Regions from separate parts of the Xylanivirga thermophila genome, predicted to be linked through region 1. Evidence: a T-box and tRNA genes for the amino acid it is inferred to sense, from the RefSeq annotation. Region 1 holds a T-box; the other holds one or more tRNA genes.
The links. A T-box is a leader RNA that pairs with one kind of tRNA and senses whether it is charged. The one in region 1 lies ahead of ileS (isoleucine--tRNA ligase), so its partner is inferred to be a tRNA-Ile.

Region 1 (11,883 bases):
GGGAAAACACCCCTGTTTATTCAAAGATCATGCTTCCCTATTACATAGGTAACGAGATTACAAGGGACAAACTTTTCTTAAAAGATAAGAACTTTTATGATAAAAAGCATATAAAGCTTGTATTAGATAAAAACATTATGGCCATAGATACGGAAAAAAATATTATAATAGGAGAAGACGGCTGGAGTATGGCATATGATAAGCTTCTTATTGCTACAGGTGGCAGACCTTTTATACCACCAATAGATGGTATTGATAAGGTAGAGTTTTTTACTATAAACTCCATAGAAGATGCCGATCGAATAAAAGGCTGTGCCCAAACAGGCGGGAGAGCTATAGTGCTTGGAAGCGGGCTTACAGGTATCGAAATGTCTATAGCCCTATCTAATCTGGGCATGCATGTTACAATGCTTGAAATGGGAGATAGAATACTTCCTATGCAGCTAGATAATGATGCATCTAATATAATGGAGACGCAACTTAAAAAGCTTGGTATCTCCACCATGCTAAAAAATACCATACATAAGGTATACATAACTGATGAAGGCATAAAGAGAGCAGAACTTATGGATGGACAACAATTAGAATTCGATTTGTTACTCCTTGCAATAGGCACAAGACCAGATCTATCCATTATAGAAGGCACCTCAATTAAGCATAATAGAGGTATTCTGGTAAATGAATATATGGAGACATCAATAAAAAATATATATGCTGCCGGCGACATAGCTGAGATTAAATCGGATAAAAATGAAGGATATGTCTCAAGTTACATATGGCCAAATGCAATGGCTCAGGGAAGGTGCGCTGCCTCCAACATGGCTGGTAATCATGAGAGTTTTGATGGGGCAGCTTTTCAAAATGTAGTTCAAATACGAAATATGGACTTTTACTCCATGGGACTTATAAACCCAAATGATGATGGATATGACATCTTGATAAACTACGATAAAAACAATGGTATATACAAAAAAATAGTCATAAAGGATAATGCAATACTTGGCATGGTAATGCTAGGTGATACACTTCACACCACCGAAATATCGAATATTATAAAAAACAACAGGCAGGTATCAAAAGAACAGTTAGATACCTACCTCAGTATCCGATGATTCTTTTGATAAGCGCTCTATGCGCTTTTTATTTTTTATATAGAGTACCATATCGGTGGATACCATTATAGCATTTAATATATATAGGTATATAACAGCATCATAGCTATAAAATAGCTTGTGTAGTATACCTGATATATAGCCCATAACCAATATCATGAGGAAGGCAAAACTCTTGCCTTCTATTGACTTTGATTTATATGACTTATATATGGAAAATGGCCATGCTGCACCAAAGCACCCTAGCATAATAATCTCAAATATACTCATTCTAAGTTCCTCCAATCTCTAAAATAAGCCACGAATAATAAGGAGCACTCCAAATACTATTAGGGGAATACCAAATATGGCCCCTGCAATACTTATTGTAAATATAACTCCTACAAATACAAATATGGCACCTAATATAATAGCTACCACCCTACCTGTGAATTTTAAAATAAAGGTAAAAAAGCTCCATATGGCAGTCCATATACCAGCAATAGGCCAAAACATTATCCCCACCACCTTTCCCTTTTTTAATTTTAAAGTTCTTTTCCTATTCTATCATATTATAGCGTTTTTATATAGTTGACTAATTATAAAAGACACGGCAAAAGCATGAATACATTACTTCTAATTCCCTCACTTGAGGATTTTTTTAAATGCCAGTACAGCATTTATATAAAGCAATGAGTATACATTGTAAGAATTGGATCAATAACATCCATTACTCGATCAATTATATGCAAATTCGGTATAAAGTTTAAATATCCTCATTACTATTGATGCAGCTCGTTCATCTATTACTAAAAGGTACTTTTGTAATTAGTCCAGTCTCTTTTTGTCTAATCTCAAAGTTTGCTTTGATTTTTCTTGATAAGTCTTTTAAGCATCCCTTATTATACCAAAATATCAGTAGATTTTGATATAATAAGGGATACTTTACAAAAGTTATTGTTTCACACGCTGCGCCCATAAAAATAAAAAAGACAGCTGAGTAGCTATCTTTTTGTTTTACATGATGTAATTTCTTGATCCTTATACTATCTAGAAATTCAGGAAAGTTTATTTCGGGATCTTTTTATTCTGGACAGGAATTGAGAAGATTTGCTCCCTATTCTCATCTATATACTCAACTTTTATTATTATCTGATTGTTCTCAATGCAATAGTCTGGGCAAAAAATACTGAAATCCGCACTATAGCCAAAAAAACAGTCTCTCGCAAAGGGAGCAACTAAGGAATCATCAATTCGCTTTTTGATATTGTTGTCGAGGCCCGTTTGTTGATCACTTACGACATGCAGTTTATATCTCTCATTGATTTCATGATTTCTGCTGAACAGACCAATCCACGCATAATAATCGCTCGCTCCGTAACAAGCTACAATCCATGTGTTTTTATCAATTTTCTGAATATCGTTACTAGAGAAAGCAATAGGCTCTGAATGTTCAAGGCTGTTTAATAATACCTCATCAACGGGACGATAGTTCGATAAATGCTTCCTATAGCCCGAATTGGGATCACTAGCTTCTTTATACCATTCATCAAATGATCCAAAGCGCCTTTTATATTTTCTTGCCTCAATTTTTGGAGCAAGAGAATATAGAAAAACAATTAATATTATCACAACGCCTACTGTTAATAAAAACGTCCATTTTTTTGTTTAAACATATTCTTTTCACCTTCATTTATTCTGCAAATACAGTCTTCTAATTGAGAATATCTCATTTCACTTTTCATTTACATTTCTATATATAAATAATAGGATTTGAATCTATTATATTCTGAGCCCCAAAAGGATTAATATATAATCCCCCATCTTCTTCAAAAACAGTAACATTATACAATCCAGCTTTTTTAAAAGCTTTCTCTAATTCTACGCTTGTTGCACCTCCGTTCTTTATAACGATATCATCAATTAAAGTTTCTTCTTCAGCAGATAAGCATTCTTCCTGGGTATTAAAATAATCGTCATCATAAGAACGCCTAGTAATTACTCCTTCTTTTAATTCAGTATATTGAACAACCCCATTTTCATCGAGATATGCATATTCTAAAGTGCCATCAACATTTTCAAGTAAGTATATCGTAATGTTTTCTAAACTTGACATTTTCCAAGTTCCAACACCTTCTTCGAAACGTTCCTCTATAGTTACAGAATTATTAAAAATGAAGTCACTATCTAATGAACTTGCAAAAACATTTATTGGTTGCACTACCAACGCCAGAGCTACAAGTATAGTGCAAATAAGTTTTTTCATGGCTTACTTCTTAAAGTATTATAAGTAAACATAATTTTCCCCAAAATACAATTAGATTTAATAATAGACGGAATAATTAACTTATTAACCCTCATTTCTATATTTAGCTGCATATAGAAGTATGATGTATTGTGTGTATGTAACACTATTACATATATACCATATACTATTAATTCATCAAAATCAAGAGTAATTTATTTTTTCTTCGCGGCAAAAGTATGAATACATTTCCTTCTAATTCCCTCACTTGAGGATTTTTTTAAATGCCAGTGCAACTCCTTACTCATAGTTTTTGACCTCACTCTTTATTATTTTCTATGAACATTAGCCTACTATATATGTTTAGCTGTAATTTATTCCATGATAAAATATTCGTCCATGCTTTGCTATGTTATAAAAGGCAAAAATTTTGGGTAAAATGCTTTACAAATATGTTTTTTTTGCATACAATTAATATTAAATGAATTTTAAATGATATTTTGTCAAAAGCGATGACGGAGAAGAGTAGGAAGCCTTAAAAGTACAGCGAATCGGAAATGGTGAAAGCCCGATCTTGTTTAGACTACCGAAAATCACTCCTAAGCTGCAGTCTGAAATAAAAGTAGGATGGGCCGCTATCCCAGCGTTATCAGGGATGTGCAAAGAATTATTTTGTACATTTTGAGAGGGCATTTTTATGCCAAATCAGGTGGTACCACGAAAGCAACCTTTCGTCCTGCATAGGATGGAAGGTTTTTTTTATAAGGAATGGAGGTATTTAGATGTATGAAAAGGTATCGACAGATCTAAATTTTGTCGATCGTGAACAGGAAGTATTGGATTTCTGGGAACGGAATGATATATTTCAAAAAAGCGTTAAGCTAAGACAAGGTAGACCGGAATTTACATTCTATGACGGTCCCCCTACTGCTAATGGCAAACCCCATATAGGGCACATACTAACTAGAGTGATGAAAGACATAATTCCAAGGTATAAGACCATGAAGGGGTATAATGTGCTTAGGAAAGCAGGTTGGGATACCCATGGACTGCCAGTGGAACTGGAAGTCGAGAAGATGCTTGGCATAGATGGTAAACCAGAAATTGAAAAATACGGCATAGAACCATTTATAAAGGAATGTAAAAAAAGCGTATGGAAATATAAGGGTGAATGGGAGAGGATGAGCGACCGTGTAGGCTTCTGGGTTGATATGGATGATCCTTATATTACCTATGACAACAACTATATTGAATCTGTATGGTGGGCCCTTAAAGAAATTTGGGATAAAGATCTAATATACAAAGGACACAAGATAGTGCCATACTGCCCCAGATGTGGTACTTCCCTCTCCAGCCATGAAGTAGCACAGGGATATAAGGATGTAAATGAGCCATCCATATACGTAAAGTTCAAAGTAAAGGATGAGGACAACTTATATCTAATGGCTTGGACCACCACTCCATGGACGCTCCCATCAAACGTTGCATTAACGGTTAATCCTAATGAAACATACATCAAGGCAAGGCAGGGAGATGATGTATGTATCCTGGCAGAAGCATTGGCAAAGGATGTATTAGGTGAAGATTTTGAAATAGTGGATAGGTTCATGGGTAAAGACTTAAAGGGTATGGAATATATACCGCTATTTGATTTTGCAAAGCCTGAAAAAAAGGCATATTATGTAGTAACTGGAGATTTTGTTACCCTTACAGATGGTACTGGCATAGTCCACACAGCTCCCGCCTTTGGTGAAGATGACGCTAGGGTAGGACGGGAAAATGACCTGCCATTTGTGCAGCTGGTAAATGAACAAGGAAAGTTTGTAGATGCAGTAGAACCATGGAAGGGTGTATTCGTAAAGGATGCAGATCCCCTTATCATAAAGGATCTTGAAAAAAGAGGACTTTTGCATAAGATAGAGGATTATGAGCACTCCTATCCCTTCTGCTGGCGTTGTGATACTCCTCTTTTATATTATGCACGGGACACCTGGTTTATAAGAATGACAGAGCTTAGGGACAATCTCTTAAAGAACAATAACACTGTAAACTGGCTGCCTGATAATATAAAGGAAGGACGATTTGGAAACTTCCTTGATAATGTTGTGGATTGGGGCTTAAGCCGTGAAAGATATTGGGGTACTCCCCTACCCATATGGGAGTGCGAATGCGGTCACAGGCATATGATAGGCAGCATAGCAGAGCTCAAGGAAATGGGTGAAAATGTACCAGATGCCATAGAACTTCATAGACCATATATAGATAATATATTCATAAAATGCCCCAAGTGTGGAGGCAATATGAAGAGGGTTCCAGAGGTTATAGACTGCTGGTTCGATTCAGGTTCTATGCCATTTGCACAATGGCACTATCCATTTGAAAATAAGGAGATCTTTGAAAACAGATATCCTGCTGACTTTATAAGTGAAGCAATCGATCAAACCAGGGGCTGGTTTTACACACTAATGGCCATCTCCACATTGTTGTTTGATAAAGCACCTTATAAAAATGTCATAGTGCTAGGCCATGTGCAAGACAAAGACGGTCAAAAGATGAGTAAACACAAAGGCAATGTTGTAGATCCATGGGATGTACTCGATAAACAAGGAGCCGATGCAGTAAGATGGTATTTCTATACCAGTAGTGCACCATGGCTGCCCAGCCGGTTCTACCCTGAAGCAGTAAGTGAAGCTCAAAGAAAATTCATGGGTACATTATGGAATACCTATGCATTCTTTGTGCTGTATGCCAATATAGATAACTTTAATCCAAAGGATTATAAGTTGGAATACGACAAGCTAGAAGTTATAGATAAATGGATACTCTCAAGGCTCAACTCCCTAATAGAATATGTAGAGCAAAATCTTGATAACTATCGCATCACCGAACCTGCTAGGGCTATACAGAGTTTTGTGGACGATCTAAGTAACTGGTATGTAAGAAGGAGCAGAGAGCGTTTCTGGGCATCTGATATGCCACAGGATAAGATAAATGCATTTATGACCCTCTATACGGTGCTAGAAACTTTGGCAAGACTTACCGCCCCCTTCGTACCATTTGTAGCAGAAAAGATGTATCAAAATCTGGTGAAGACCATAGACAAAACTGCACCTGAGAGCGTGCACCTATGTGATTTTCCAGAAGCCAACAAAGAGTTCATAGATAAAGAACTAGAAAAGAACATGGACTATGTGCTAAAGCTGGTAGTAGAAGGTCGAGCCTGCCGAAACAAGGCCAATATAAAGAACCGTCAACCCATAGGCACCATGTATGTAAAAGCCGATATGGAGCTACCTGATATGTTTAAAGCGCTGGTTGCAGATGAACTCAATATAAAAAAGATAGTATTTACAGATGATGTATCTGCCTTTTCCACCTATCTCTTTAAGCCACAGCTAAAGACGGTAGGTCCGAAATATGGAAAATTGGTACCTAAGATCAGAGAAGCACTAGTTTCTTCTGACGGTAATGAATTAATGGCTAGATTCAAAAAAGATGGCAAGATAGAGCTCCAAGTAGAAGACCAAAATGTGGAATTGGCCATAGACGATGTGCTATATGAATGTATAGATGCGGAAGGCATGATAGCCGAATCCGACTATGATATCACCGTAGTTTTGGATACCAACCTGACTCCAGAACTTATAGAAGAAGGATTTGTCAGGGAGATAATAAGCAAGATCCAGACTATGCGTAAAGAAGCGGATTTTGATATACTTGATAATATATATGTATATTATACCGGTAACGATAGGATAGCCGATATAATGACAAATAATAAAGAAGAAATAAAAAAGGAGGTGCTTGGAAAAGACCTTATTGGTCAGGCGGGAGAAGGTTATACCAAAGAATGGAATATAAATGGAGAGCATGTAACCTTTACCGTAAAAAAAGCGTAAAAAAATAGCCTGTAGGATTAAAATCCTACAGGCTATTTTTTTATATAGACACATAATTATATACTATCTATAGTTTCTATTATTCCTCTGTTGTTTTCTTGCTTTTCTGCAAGCTGGGCATCTCTGAGGCTCGTTCTCAAAACCTTTTTCTTTGTAGAACTCCTGCTCACCTTCAGTAAATACAAACTCAGCTCCGCAATCCTTGCATACTATTGTCTTATCTGCCATTTCAACAATCCTCCTTTTCCTGAATATTCAATTAAGATCTTAACCGATTAACAATAAACACTCCCTTGAAAAAAGAGGATATGTTGTTTCTCATGTTAAATCTTACATACAAATCGTATTATAGCATATTGAATATCAATATGCAAACTTTTTTTGCCAGTATCTAAAACATACTCAGTTGCTCTACATCTCCCAGTCTTGCCAGCACTTGAGGATCCTTGTCTTTAAAAAAAGCATATTTTATTTCCTTATCTTTAGTAAATATTTGTGTTTCATTATCCTTGGACGGACGCAGTCTGCAGCTATAAACTACGGGAAAGAAATCTCTTATATACTTTCCTTCACCATGAGCAGTCAGTGCTATTATTTGAAACCCTAACTGTTCAGCTATAAAAAATACTGGGTCTAATACATGATCACTGGAAGCTTTACCAAATGGATTATCCAAAATAACAGTACGATATCTTTTTTGATTAGAAGAGATGTCTTGACTTTTTTCTGCAAGATAATTTAATATACCCAAGAATAGTGTCATATTTTTACTCCATTTTTCTCCTCCAGACCAACGATTAGATTTTTCCCAGGATATGGGCATACTATTTATCTTTCCATCATTTGTTACCTTCCTACATTTGACCTTTATTCGTTCATTACCCATCACAATTCTAAGCAATTCTTTACCTTGAAATTTTTCTTCTATATATTTTCTTATAGATATTATGTTTTCATTACCCAATTCATCTTTAAAGCGTGTATCCTCTATATCTTTTAACAACCAATTTACATAATTCCTAAGTTTTTGTTTCCCTATCTCATCCTCCCAAGTAGGAACATCTATTGTATATATTGTTTTCCAATTATCATCCACTTTTATCCTAGTCTTTTTAGATATATTTTCAAGTTCCTCTGCCAAGTTTTTTAAATATGAGTATAGATGGCTTATAAACTGATTTATTTCTTTATCATGTTGCATCATATCTTCTTCCAATATCCTAATTGTTTTATCAATATTTTTATCCATAATCTTCTGCCATTCAACTAGCTCTTCAAAATTTTCTCTATTGCTAATACCTGAAATAGCCATATTCTTAAGTTTTGGATCTGATATATGATTTTCACAAAAAGATTGAAATTCCGCCCTTCCTTTTGAAACCCTGGCCTTATTTTGCTCTACTTCATAGTTAGTATTTTCTAAATTTTTCATAAGCTCATCTATATATTTCATTCTATTGTATGGCATATCTACTAGCTTATTATCTGGGATAACGCCTGCTTTAATTTTATTAGATAGATAACTATATCGTTCATTTTTTCTCTTAAGCAATTCTAATGTGTCCTTTATCGAAATATGCTCATTATTTAACTCCTTATCCATAGATTTTAAATACTCATCTCTTTTATCTAATTCTATTTTCTTTTCTCTTATATTGTCCTTCACTACATTTAACGGCTCCGTAAACTGTATAATGCCATCTTGATATTTTTTAAAAAAATCACCCTCCCTAATGTCATACTTATTCTTATCACTAGAAAACTTTTTATCTGCATATTTTAATTTATCATTAACCTTATCAAATTTAGGCCTAATTAAATTGATATCATTGGTCAATTCTTCAATTTCGCCTTCTCCGTATATTGGAAATATAAACTCTTCATCAACTATATACCTAGCCCCATGTATTTCATTCTTTAAGTCTTTCTCATATTCTCTTTGGGTTTTGCGGCATCTATTTATAATATCCTCAATGTAGGCCCTATCTTTTTGCTTTTTATTCAAGCGGTCTTTGATATCTTTCCTTTTAGTTTTCAAAACTTCTATTTCTATTTCTGATCCTTTCGGCACCGCATCTTTTACATCATCATATAGTTCATCTTTTGTTATATCGCTCATCATATTGCTTAATCTTTTTATTTTTTCATCTAAATCATCCATTTTACCTTGTTTGTCTTCTTTTTGTGCATTTAATCTTAGAAGTCCCGCCTTTTTTACATCTATTGCTTTTTCTATTTCATATAGATCATTTCTTATTTTAATTGTTTCTCTTTTCTTGTTAATATATTCCATAGCACTGTTTATTTTGTTATTAAGTATGTATTTTTCTACATCCAGGTTCTTCATCTCTTTGTTGATATTTTCTAATTTCTCATCTATTTTATCTATCCTACTTGTTTTGTTATTACTTGTATTCTTTATCTCAGATATCTTTTCTTCTACATCCTTAAACTGATTCTTCAACGGTGCAAAATATTCTACATACGGATATTTATCCAAAAAATCTGAAATATCTATATGTAAATTGTCATAATTGATAAATTCATTTTCCTTATCCTGCCTAATTTGAGTAGCTCTTTCAGCCTTTTTATCAAGTTCAAATTTGGTAGATTGAAAACCTACCTTAGCTATATTATCTGCCCAAATCAATGGATATACACAAAGATAATCATTCATTTTCCTATCTGTTTTTCTCAGTATATCCCGAGCATTGCTTTGAGATAATATTATAATTGGATAAGTAAGTTTATCCACATTATGCTCCAACTTATCCTTAAGTTTATACTGCTCATCATCTGCTATCACAACAGATGCAGCCCAATATGGGTATAAGTTATAATATTCCTGTTCACTTTTGCCCATGGCAGCAGCTGCCCGTTCAATAAACTCGGAGCCCGACTCCAAAAAAGCAAATTGATCTTTCCATTGGTTTATCCAGTTATACAATAACGGTTCTGCAGTAAAATAGTCATTGTCTTTATAATCATCTATAAATCTATAAAATATTCTCTCATCTATAATGGCCTTTTCTTTCTCTTTTCTAGCTTTTTCACTTATATTTTCCAAAGTGCTAGTTATATACCCTTGTTTTGTATATATACTATTTACATGTAATAAACTTGGAATCCACTCTTTTATCCTCAATAATAGTTCTCTTTCTTCGTTATTAATACTTTCTATCTTTTCTCGTATAGCAATTCTATCATTAGAAAGTAATTCTAATTCTTCTCTACTCTTTTTTAATGCAATCTTAATATTATCCTTTTCATCTTTTAATAAGTTTGATCTTTCTTGACATTCTACCAAATACCTTTCAATAAATCCGACTCTTTGCGACCATTTTGGATATTCATCCTCTATTCTTTCCATCTTGGGATTTGAAAGTATTGTGTTTTCTATTTTTCTCATAGACTCTTCATTCCTGGTATAATCTTGATCTAATCTGATTTGGTTTTCGTATAATCTATTACTTTCTTCTTCCAATTTATCTATTTCTCTTTTAATCTCTTTTAACTCATCTTCACATCGCATTTTTATACTTTGTAATATACCAATTTCCTCTTCCAGTTTTCTAAGCTGAAAATCAAAATAGGCCTTTATATTTGAAGAATTTAATTTTAGTTCTTGCTCTATCGCATATACTTCCTCGTCCTCTCCTAATTTATCGATTTGCTCCTCATATGAGTCAATTTCATCCTGTTTTCCCTTAATAATCTTCCTGTATCTGGCTATTCTCAAGTTTTGAAGCCTAGATTCCTTTGCATGCAACTCATCTCCAATGATTTCGCTTTTTTTAAGTATCTCTTTATACTTGAATTCAGATAATTCTAGTTTGCTTTTTAGTACTCCTAATTCGTATGAAGCATCCATCCTGCCTAACTCAATAAAATCATATTCACATTCCTTTTTCTTTTCTTTGTTTTCTTCTAGCTTTGCCTCCACTTCTTCACATTCATTGGATAGATATTGGTATATAGCTTTTCCATAAGATCTTTGAGAGTCAAAACTTTGCATTGATTCATGATATTTATTGTATTTATCTACATACTCTCTGATCTTGCTTTGAATCTTCTTACTTTCGTCAATACTTTCCTTGAGAAGATTATACTGTTTAAAATGACCCCTTTGCTCTTCAAATGTATCTGCAAACTCTTGAGAACCATTCCCGGACATAGCCTCTTCCACAACCGGAATTAAAAGCTTATTGACCAGATTTTCTGTCGTTTTGCATCCTTCAAAAAATTTATCTACTCCCCCTTCTTCCCCATTGATGATCCCTATTCTCCTCCACTCTTTAGATATTATTTTAAAATTTTCCTCAATATAGCTATTATATGCTTTTATGCTAGAAAACATCTTAGCATTTAGATATTTATTGCACATATATTGATAATACTCCCCCATTTCTTCCCTGCTTGCAGGCCTCTTACTTCCATCAACAGTTTCTTTTACAAATGGAACATTATCTATTGAATTTCTATCATCATATCCATATTCGTATACATACCTATATGAATCCAACTTCCCAGCATTTAAAAAAAGGGTGACACAGGTTAAGGCATACCTTCTAGGTCTTTCGTTGATAATCCATTCTATGCCTATATGACAAGGATTTCCGTCTAACGATAGAGTCTCTCTTATTTTCCT
Region 2 (7,020 bases), on a different contig from region 1:
GTCAACAATAACTGGAACATCTATAATCCGTTGAATTTCAGACTTAAACGACACATTATTCCAACCCAATAAAGATGAATTTATTAAAATACCATTTTGTGTATCAACAATACCAGAAACACCAATACCAATTCCTAATATCTCTTTGCCTTCTCCATTAACTTTAGAAAACCATAACCTAATTTCATTTAGTATGATATCCATAACAACGTTTGAAGAGGATCCTTTTACATATTCTTTTATAGCTTTTGCTACAATTTCTCCATTAAGATTTGATAAGGTAAAAATAACTTTTCTGACTTCTATTTTTATTCCAATTATATATCCATAGTACTGATTAAAAAGTAGATGTATTGGCCTTCTACCGCCTGTAGACTCTCCCTCGCCCTCTTCATATATAAAACCCTCTTTTATTAACTGATCAGCAATTCTTGTTATACTTGAAAGACTCAACCCTGTATTTTGTGATATCTCTGTTCGACTTATTGGTCCTTTTGTCCGTATTTCATTTAAAACTAGGGTCTTGTTTAGATCCCTTAATAGTGCTTTACTGCCTTTTCTTAATCCATTCATTGTATAAATTCACCTTCTAGGAAATATTTCATTATAAATATAACATACTTTCTATATGAAATCAAGTAAGAATACTATATAACTTTATTTCATAATTTAAAAATGTCGCAAGTTTTGTATCAACTACAATAAAAGGAGATACCAACCTTAAAAGTTGGTATCTCCTTTTATTGTAATGAGTAAGTCTATAAGCCGAGTTCTGTATTAGACGATCATCTGTCTAGGCCTATCGTTACCGATAGGCTCCAGCGACCTTACCAGGACGTGACGGGCCGCCACAAAACGTCCTATTTGGTCTTGCTCCGGATGGGGTTTACAGAGCCATTCCAGTCGCCTGGATGCTGGTGAGCTCTTACCTCACCTTTCCACCCTTACCTATAAAATAGGCGGTATATTTCTGTTGCACTTTCCTTAAAGTCACCTTCACTGGGGATTACCCAGCATCCTGCCCTATGGAGCTCGGACTTTCCTCGTCTGTTTTATTGGAACAGACGCGATCATCTGGCTTACTCACTTCATATTCAATTCTGAAATATAATATTAACATTAAAAAATGGTATCGTCAACTATAATATAATGGTTACTTTGGCATATATAGTATTCTACCACAGTTTTCGCATTCCACCACTTTTTCTCGTGCTTTAACATTTTGCACAACTAACGATGCCAACTGCATATTACATCCATCACAACAAGTACCATTAATAATAGCTACTGGCATTTGATAGTTTGATTTTAGGGTTTGATATTTATTTAAAAGTTCCTTATCTATCTGCTTTTTAAGCTCATCTCTCTTTTGTTTTGCCTCTCTATAACCTTGATTTATAACCCTTACTTCCTGATCATATTCCGACTTAATAGCATTGTAATTTCTTTTTACCTTTGCTAGATATCTCCTTATTGAATCCAATTCCCTATTGAATTGTTCAAAATCCTTCATGAACTGTAGGAGTTCTTCTTCTTTTTTATCAATTTTTTGTTTTAAATTATCCGCATTTTTTTCAATTTGCTCTAGCTGTTTTAAATTTTTTATAGATCCATCAGTTATTTTATCCCTATCTGAATTTAAACTACTTACCATGCTCTCATATTCATGATGTATTTTGCTAAGTTCATTACTCTTTTTATCTGCTTCTTCATTAAGCTTTAAAAGTTTGTCCTGCTGTTTCATCAAATTCCTTTTTAGTTTTACCAATTTATGTCTAACAGGTAATTTCTTCTTCTCCTTCTGACAACTAGCCATCTTTTGTTCAAGTTCCTGATATTCCCATAACAAATCTAACTGTCCCATCTTCCTTCCTCCTTTTGTACCAAAGTAAAATCTCGTGCCAAATATATTAATCCCCCTATTGGGGGAGTACACATATCCAATTATATAAAAAGGAATAAGAAAGACTTATTCCTTAAAATACATAATAGGGATCAACTTGTTTATCAGGTACTATGACCTCTATTCTATATTGTAAACCATCTAACGCCTTTTGTAAACTAGTAATTAGTTTTGATACAATAGGAATTTCTGTCGAAAAATGGCCTGCAGCAATAACAGGTATGCCTAATGCATTCGCCATTTGGGCCTCATGATATTTAAGTTCTCCAGTTACAAATACATCTGCGCCTTTATATTTTGCCATACCTACTAGGTCGCCTCCCGCCCCTGCACAACTACCTACCCACTTGACTTTTTTATCCCTATTGCCTACTATGGCTACACTTCCTGCATTCAGACTTCTTTTAATATATTCAGCATATTCGATAACCGACATAACCTTTGGAAGCTGTCCTATCCTTCCTATGCTTGGTACCTTTACCCTATTTGCCAATTGATACACATCGTATGCTACCTCTTCATACGGATGCACTTTAAGCATCGCATCCAATACCTTATCTAAATGAGATTTGGGCACAATGGTTTCCAATCTAATTTCATGAACATGTTCAAGCATCCCCACATCGCCTATATATGGTTTAGCTCCTTCAAGGGGTAAAAAAGTACCTGTACCTTCTCCTTGAAAAGTACAATGACTATACCCGCCTATACATCCAGCTCCCGCCTCTGCCATAGCATACAATACTTTTTCCTCGTGTCCCTTTGGAATGTATACAACAATCTTATAATAAGGCATACTATCAACATATGTAAGAGGTTCAACCTCATTTAATCCCAGTATATCAGCTAATGTATCATCTACTCCACCTAAAGCCTTATCCAAATTTGTATGTGCACATAGAACTGAAATATCATGCTTTATAAGGGGACAGAGTATCTTACCTGTATAAGAATCCAGCCTTATATCTTTTATAGGTTTGAATATTATTGGATGATGGGAAATAAGCATATCTATATCCTCTTTTACAGCCTGTTCTATCACCTCGGGCGTCGCATCAAGGGTTAGCATAATCCGTGATACATTCTCTTCCATATCGCCAAGGAGCAGTCCAACATTGTCCCAATCTTCAGCATATTGAAACGGAGCAATCTGTTCCATTATATCTACTATATCTCGAACTTTTGCACCCATCCATATACCTCCTCATATTTTAATAGTCTTGTTTTCAATTCATCCATTCTCTTTTTTGCTGTTTGAGTGTCCTGCTTTTCCAAATGACTAATCAACTTCTTTGTCTTATCCATCTTTTTATATATAAATTTAGGTAAATATGGATCATGATTTACTATAAGATTATACCCTATCTCATAGTATATATCATCCTCAACCGTTTGACTACCATGCCTTGCCACCATTACCTCATAAAACTTTTTATCTTCATATACTAAAACTTCATCCTCTATTGCGAAGCCATTATTTAAAAGATAATGTCTTAATTTTTCCTGACCCATCATAGGTTGTAGTATAAACGTATCTATTTTTTCTGCTATATCTAATCCATCTTTAAGCATATTACCTATAAGTACGCCACCCATACCGGCTATTATTACCGTATCAACCTCTCCAATTTCAAGGGGCAAGAGCCCATCCCCTACCCTAGTATATATTTTATCCTCAACTCTGTGATTTTTTATAATGACTTCAGCTTTTTTAATGGATTTGCTGCTTATATCCGTAGCAATAACAGTTTGGGCTATTTTGTTTTCTATAAGATATACAGGCACATATCCATGATCCGTTCCAATATCTGCTACCTTAACAGATGGTGGTACCTTGTCTGCTATCTTTTGTAATCTTTTGCTTAACTGCATACTTTCACCCATCTACAATAAATTTGTATCAAAAAAAGGCACCATATATATGGTACCTTTTATACTATAAAATGGTGGGCCTTCAGGGACTCGAACCCCGGACCAACCGGTTATGAGCCGGTTGCTCTAACCAACTGAGCTAAAGGCCCTCGAGCTGACAGAGATTATTATAACATCATCATAGTATATTCGTCAATAGTTATTTTAAATTTTTTTAATAAATGCATTTCTTATAACTGCAGGTACTTCCCTAATAAAACCTTTTATCTCGCTACATTTATGCTGCTTTACAAACACCCCTGAATAACTGGCATCCATACCCAATCTTTTTGCTATAATAGATGACCTTTTTAAATGAAATTTGTTAGATACTATTATACTCGTTCGTAAACCACGTTCATCCATCTTAGCTTTAGAGTAGCTTATATTTTGAATAGTAGAAAATGATCTATCCTCCATTATAATCTTTTCTTCATCTATTCCATGTTTTGATAGATATTCTTTCATAGCCTGGGCTTCAGAGATATTCTCTCCCTGCCCCTTGCCACCCGATACAATTATATAGTCTGCATAACCAGCATTATATAACCTCAAGCCCTCATCCAATCGAGCCATCAAAAGAGGGCTAGGAATATTACCATATACACTACATCCAAGTATTATTATACAATCAGCCTTATAAGGACTTGCCTGTATACCGAACAATATTATGCTTGATTCTAATACTATAAAGGAAACCAGAAATATCATCAAAATCTTGAATATGACTGCTCGCTTTTTTCTCATATCATAGCCTTTCAATATATAATTATATAAGTATAGTATATTATATTATATCTAGAAACAAATCAAGAGCTTTATTTTACTGCAATCAATTGAATTCTAGATAATTACCAAAAATGATTGACCATTCAAAATCGTTTGTGTTAAAATCTTTGTAGACTATATTCTTGATAGGAGGTAATGAACATTAGCATTATAAAAGCCATCATACTAGGGATAATACAAGGACTTACTGAATTTTTACCAGTAAGCAGTTCAGGTCACCTGGTATTAGTACAAAATATATTTGGCCTTGAAGGAGATATGCTGCTATTTGATACAATGCTGCATGTAGGCACATTACTTTCAATACTAGTAGTGTTCTGGAAAGATATAGCATATATGTTTAAACACCCTTTTAGTAAATTGCCAATATATATAATAACAGCGACCATACCTACAGTAATAATAGCTCTTTTATTGAAGGACAAGGTAGAAGCCGCTTTTGCATCCGCATCTACACTGGGATTTGGTTTTATCGCAACTGGTTTACTACTTTTGTTTGTAGAATTAACCCAGTCAGGGCATAAGACTTTAAAGAATATGCAAATTAAAGACGCGCTTTTAATTGGTACCATGCAAGGTATAGCCATTTTCCCAGCTATATCGCGTTCAGGATCCACTATATCAGGTGCACTTCTTGGAAAATTGGATAGAAAATTTGCAGCAAAGTTTTCTTTTCTAATGTCCATACCCGCCATTTTGGGATCAGTAGTGCTCCAGGCAAAGGATTTAAATGAAGCAGTAACTGCTGCTTCTGTAACTCCAGCTATAGCGGGCATGATAGCTGCTTTTATATCTGGTCTTATCGCAATAAAAGCTATGATAGAAATAATAACCAATAAAAGTCTTAAAGGGTTTTCATATTATTTGTTTACATTAGGTGGTTTAGTATTGTTGGATCAGTTTGTATTTCATATTTTTCTATAAAAAAGAGGCGAAAGCCTCTTTTTATAATTGTGTCATTTTTGATTTTTTTTATTTTTCTGTCCATCATCCTTCTTAGTAGATGTAGCTTTTATTATAACAAAACTAGCTATACAAAATACTACGACCATAGATAATACAGCTATTTCATCTGGAGCCATACGTTCACCCCCCCTTGCTTGAACTTTATTAGTTCAAACAAGGAACGCTCTTATATTTGCTCCCATTGAAATATGAAGGAATTCTCATAATTATATTTTCCCTTTTATCAATCTTATCAGTTCTATAGTAAAAAACAAATCTTATAACTGCCAGTATACAAACTATTAACAATATCAATAATGTTTGCCACTTTTTTGAACTATATCTCATATTATATCTATATTGTTCTGTCTGCGGCGAACTGGACACTATGTATGAAAACTCATATATTATATCCAATGTTTGATCTCCATGTGAATGGTCCATATACGGGGTATGGTATAGACATATATAAACTTGTTGATACGTAGTACAAAGTAAAAATACAATAAAAATTATGATTATTGCATATACAAGTTTTTTCATTACCTCACCCCCAACCATTTTACAAAAGTATGTATTAATATATAAATTATATATGCTACTCGCCTAAAAGTATAGATATATAAAAAAAGTTTTTATCTGTAATATGGTATATAAGCTCTATTTATTTTTATATTAAAAAATGTACTTACAAAAATAGATAGCCGAAATTATCGGCTATCTATTTTAATCAAGATAATCCTTTAATTTTTTACTTCTACTAGGATGCCTTAATTTACGAAGGGCCTTGGCCTCTATCTGTCTTATCCTCTCACGTGTTACATTAAATTCTTTACCCACTTCCTCTAAAGTCCTGGCACGTCCATCTTCTAGCCCGAATCTGAGTTTTAAGACCTTCTCTTCTCGAGGAGTCAATGTATCTAGTACATCTACTAGCTGCTCCTTTAACAAAGTAAATGCAGCGGCATCAGCAGGTGCTGGTACATCATCATCTGGAATGAAATCACCTAGATGACTATCTTCCTCTTCCCCTATGGGGGTCTCCAATGATACGGGCTCTTGCGCAATCTTTTGAATTTCCCTTACCTTTTCCTCAGAGATACCCATCTCCTGTGCAATCTCTTCTGGAGTAGGCTCCCGCCCTTTTTCTTGCAACAATTGCCTTGATACCCTAACCAGTTTATTTATAGTCTCTACCATATGGACTGGAATACGTATAGTTCTAGCCTGATCTGCTATAGCCCTAGTTATAGCTTGACGTATCCACCAAGTAGCATAAGTACTAAACTTATAACCTTTTCTATAATCAAATTTTTCCACTGCCTTCAAAAGGCCTAAATTGCCTTCTTGTATAAGGTCTAAAAATAACATACCGCGTCCTACATACCTCTTTGCAATACTGACAACCAGCCTTAAGTTAGCCTCTGCTAATTTTTTCTTGGCTACTTCATCTCCTGCCTCCATACGCTTTG

Region 2: it has a tRNA-Ile gene. The T-box ahead of ileS (isoleucine--tRNA ligase) is inferred to sense a tRNA for this amino acid. The anticodon was not compared.

What each region holds. Positions count from the first base shown of each region.
Region 1 covers NZ_RXHQ01000035.1:5,069-16,951, forward strand. The annotation lists gene EJN67_RS12090 (NAD(P)/FAD-dependent oxidoreductase) at 1-1,112, shown strand, start outside; gene EJN67_RS12095 (hypothetical protein) at 1,086-1,382, opposite strand; gene EJN67_RS12100 (hypothetical protein) at 1,401-1,607, opposite strand; gene EJN67_RS12105 (hypothetical protein) at 2,160-2,723, opposite strand; gene EJN67_RS12110 (hypothetical protein) at 2,845-3,357, opposite strand; T-box leader at 3,840-4,078, shown strand; gene ileS (isoleucine--tRNA ligase) at 4,119-7,235, shown strand; gene EJN67_RS12120 (zinc-ribbon domain-containing protein) at 7,299-7,463, opposite strand; gene EJN67_RS12125 (coiled-coil domain-containing protein) at 7,627-11,883, opposite strand, start outside.
Region 2 covers NZ_RXHQ01000018.1:28,471-35,490, reverse strand. The annotation lists gene EJN67_RS09105 (ROK family transcriptional regulator) at 1-573, opposite strand, end outside; RNA gene rnpB (RNase P RNA component class A) at 746-1,086, opposite strand; gene EJN67_RS09095 (zinc ribbon domain-containing protein) at 1,154-1,864, opposite strand; gene EJN67_RS09090 (Nif3-like dinuclear metal center hexameric protein) at 1,977-3,095, opposite strand; gene EJN67_RS09085 (tRNA (adenine(22)-N(1))-methyltransferase) at 3,071-3,775, opposite strand; tRNA gene EJN67_RS09080 (tRNA-Ile) at 3,848-3,924, opposite strand; gene EJN67_RS09075 (YdcF family protein) at 3,980-4,561, opposite strand; gene EJN67_RS09070 (undecaprenyl-diphosphate phosphatase) at 4,739-5,527, shown strand; gene EJN67_RS14400 (hypothetical protein) at 5,560-5,685, opposite strand; gene rpoD (RNA polymerase sigma factor RpoD) at 6,275-7,020, opposite strand, start outside.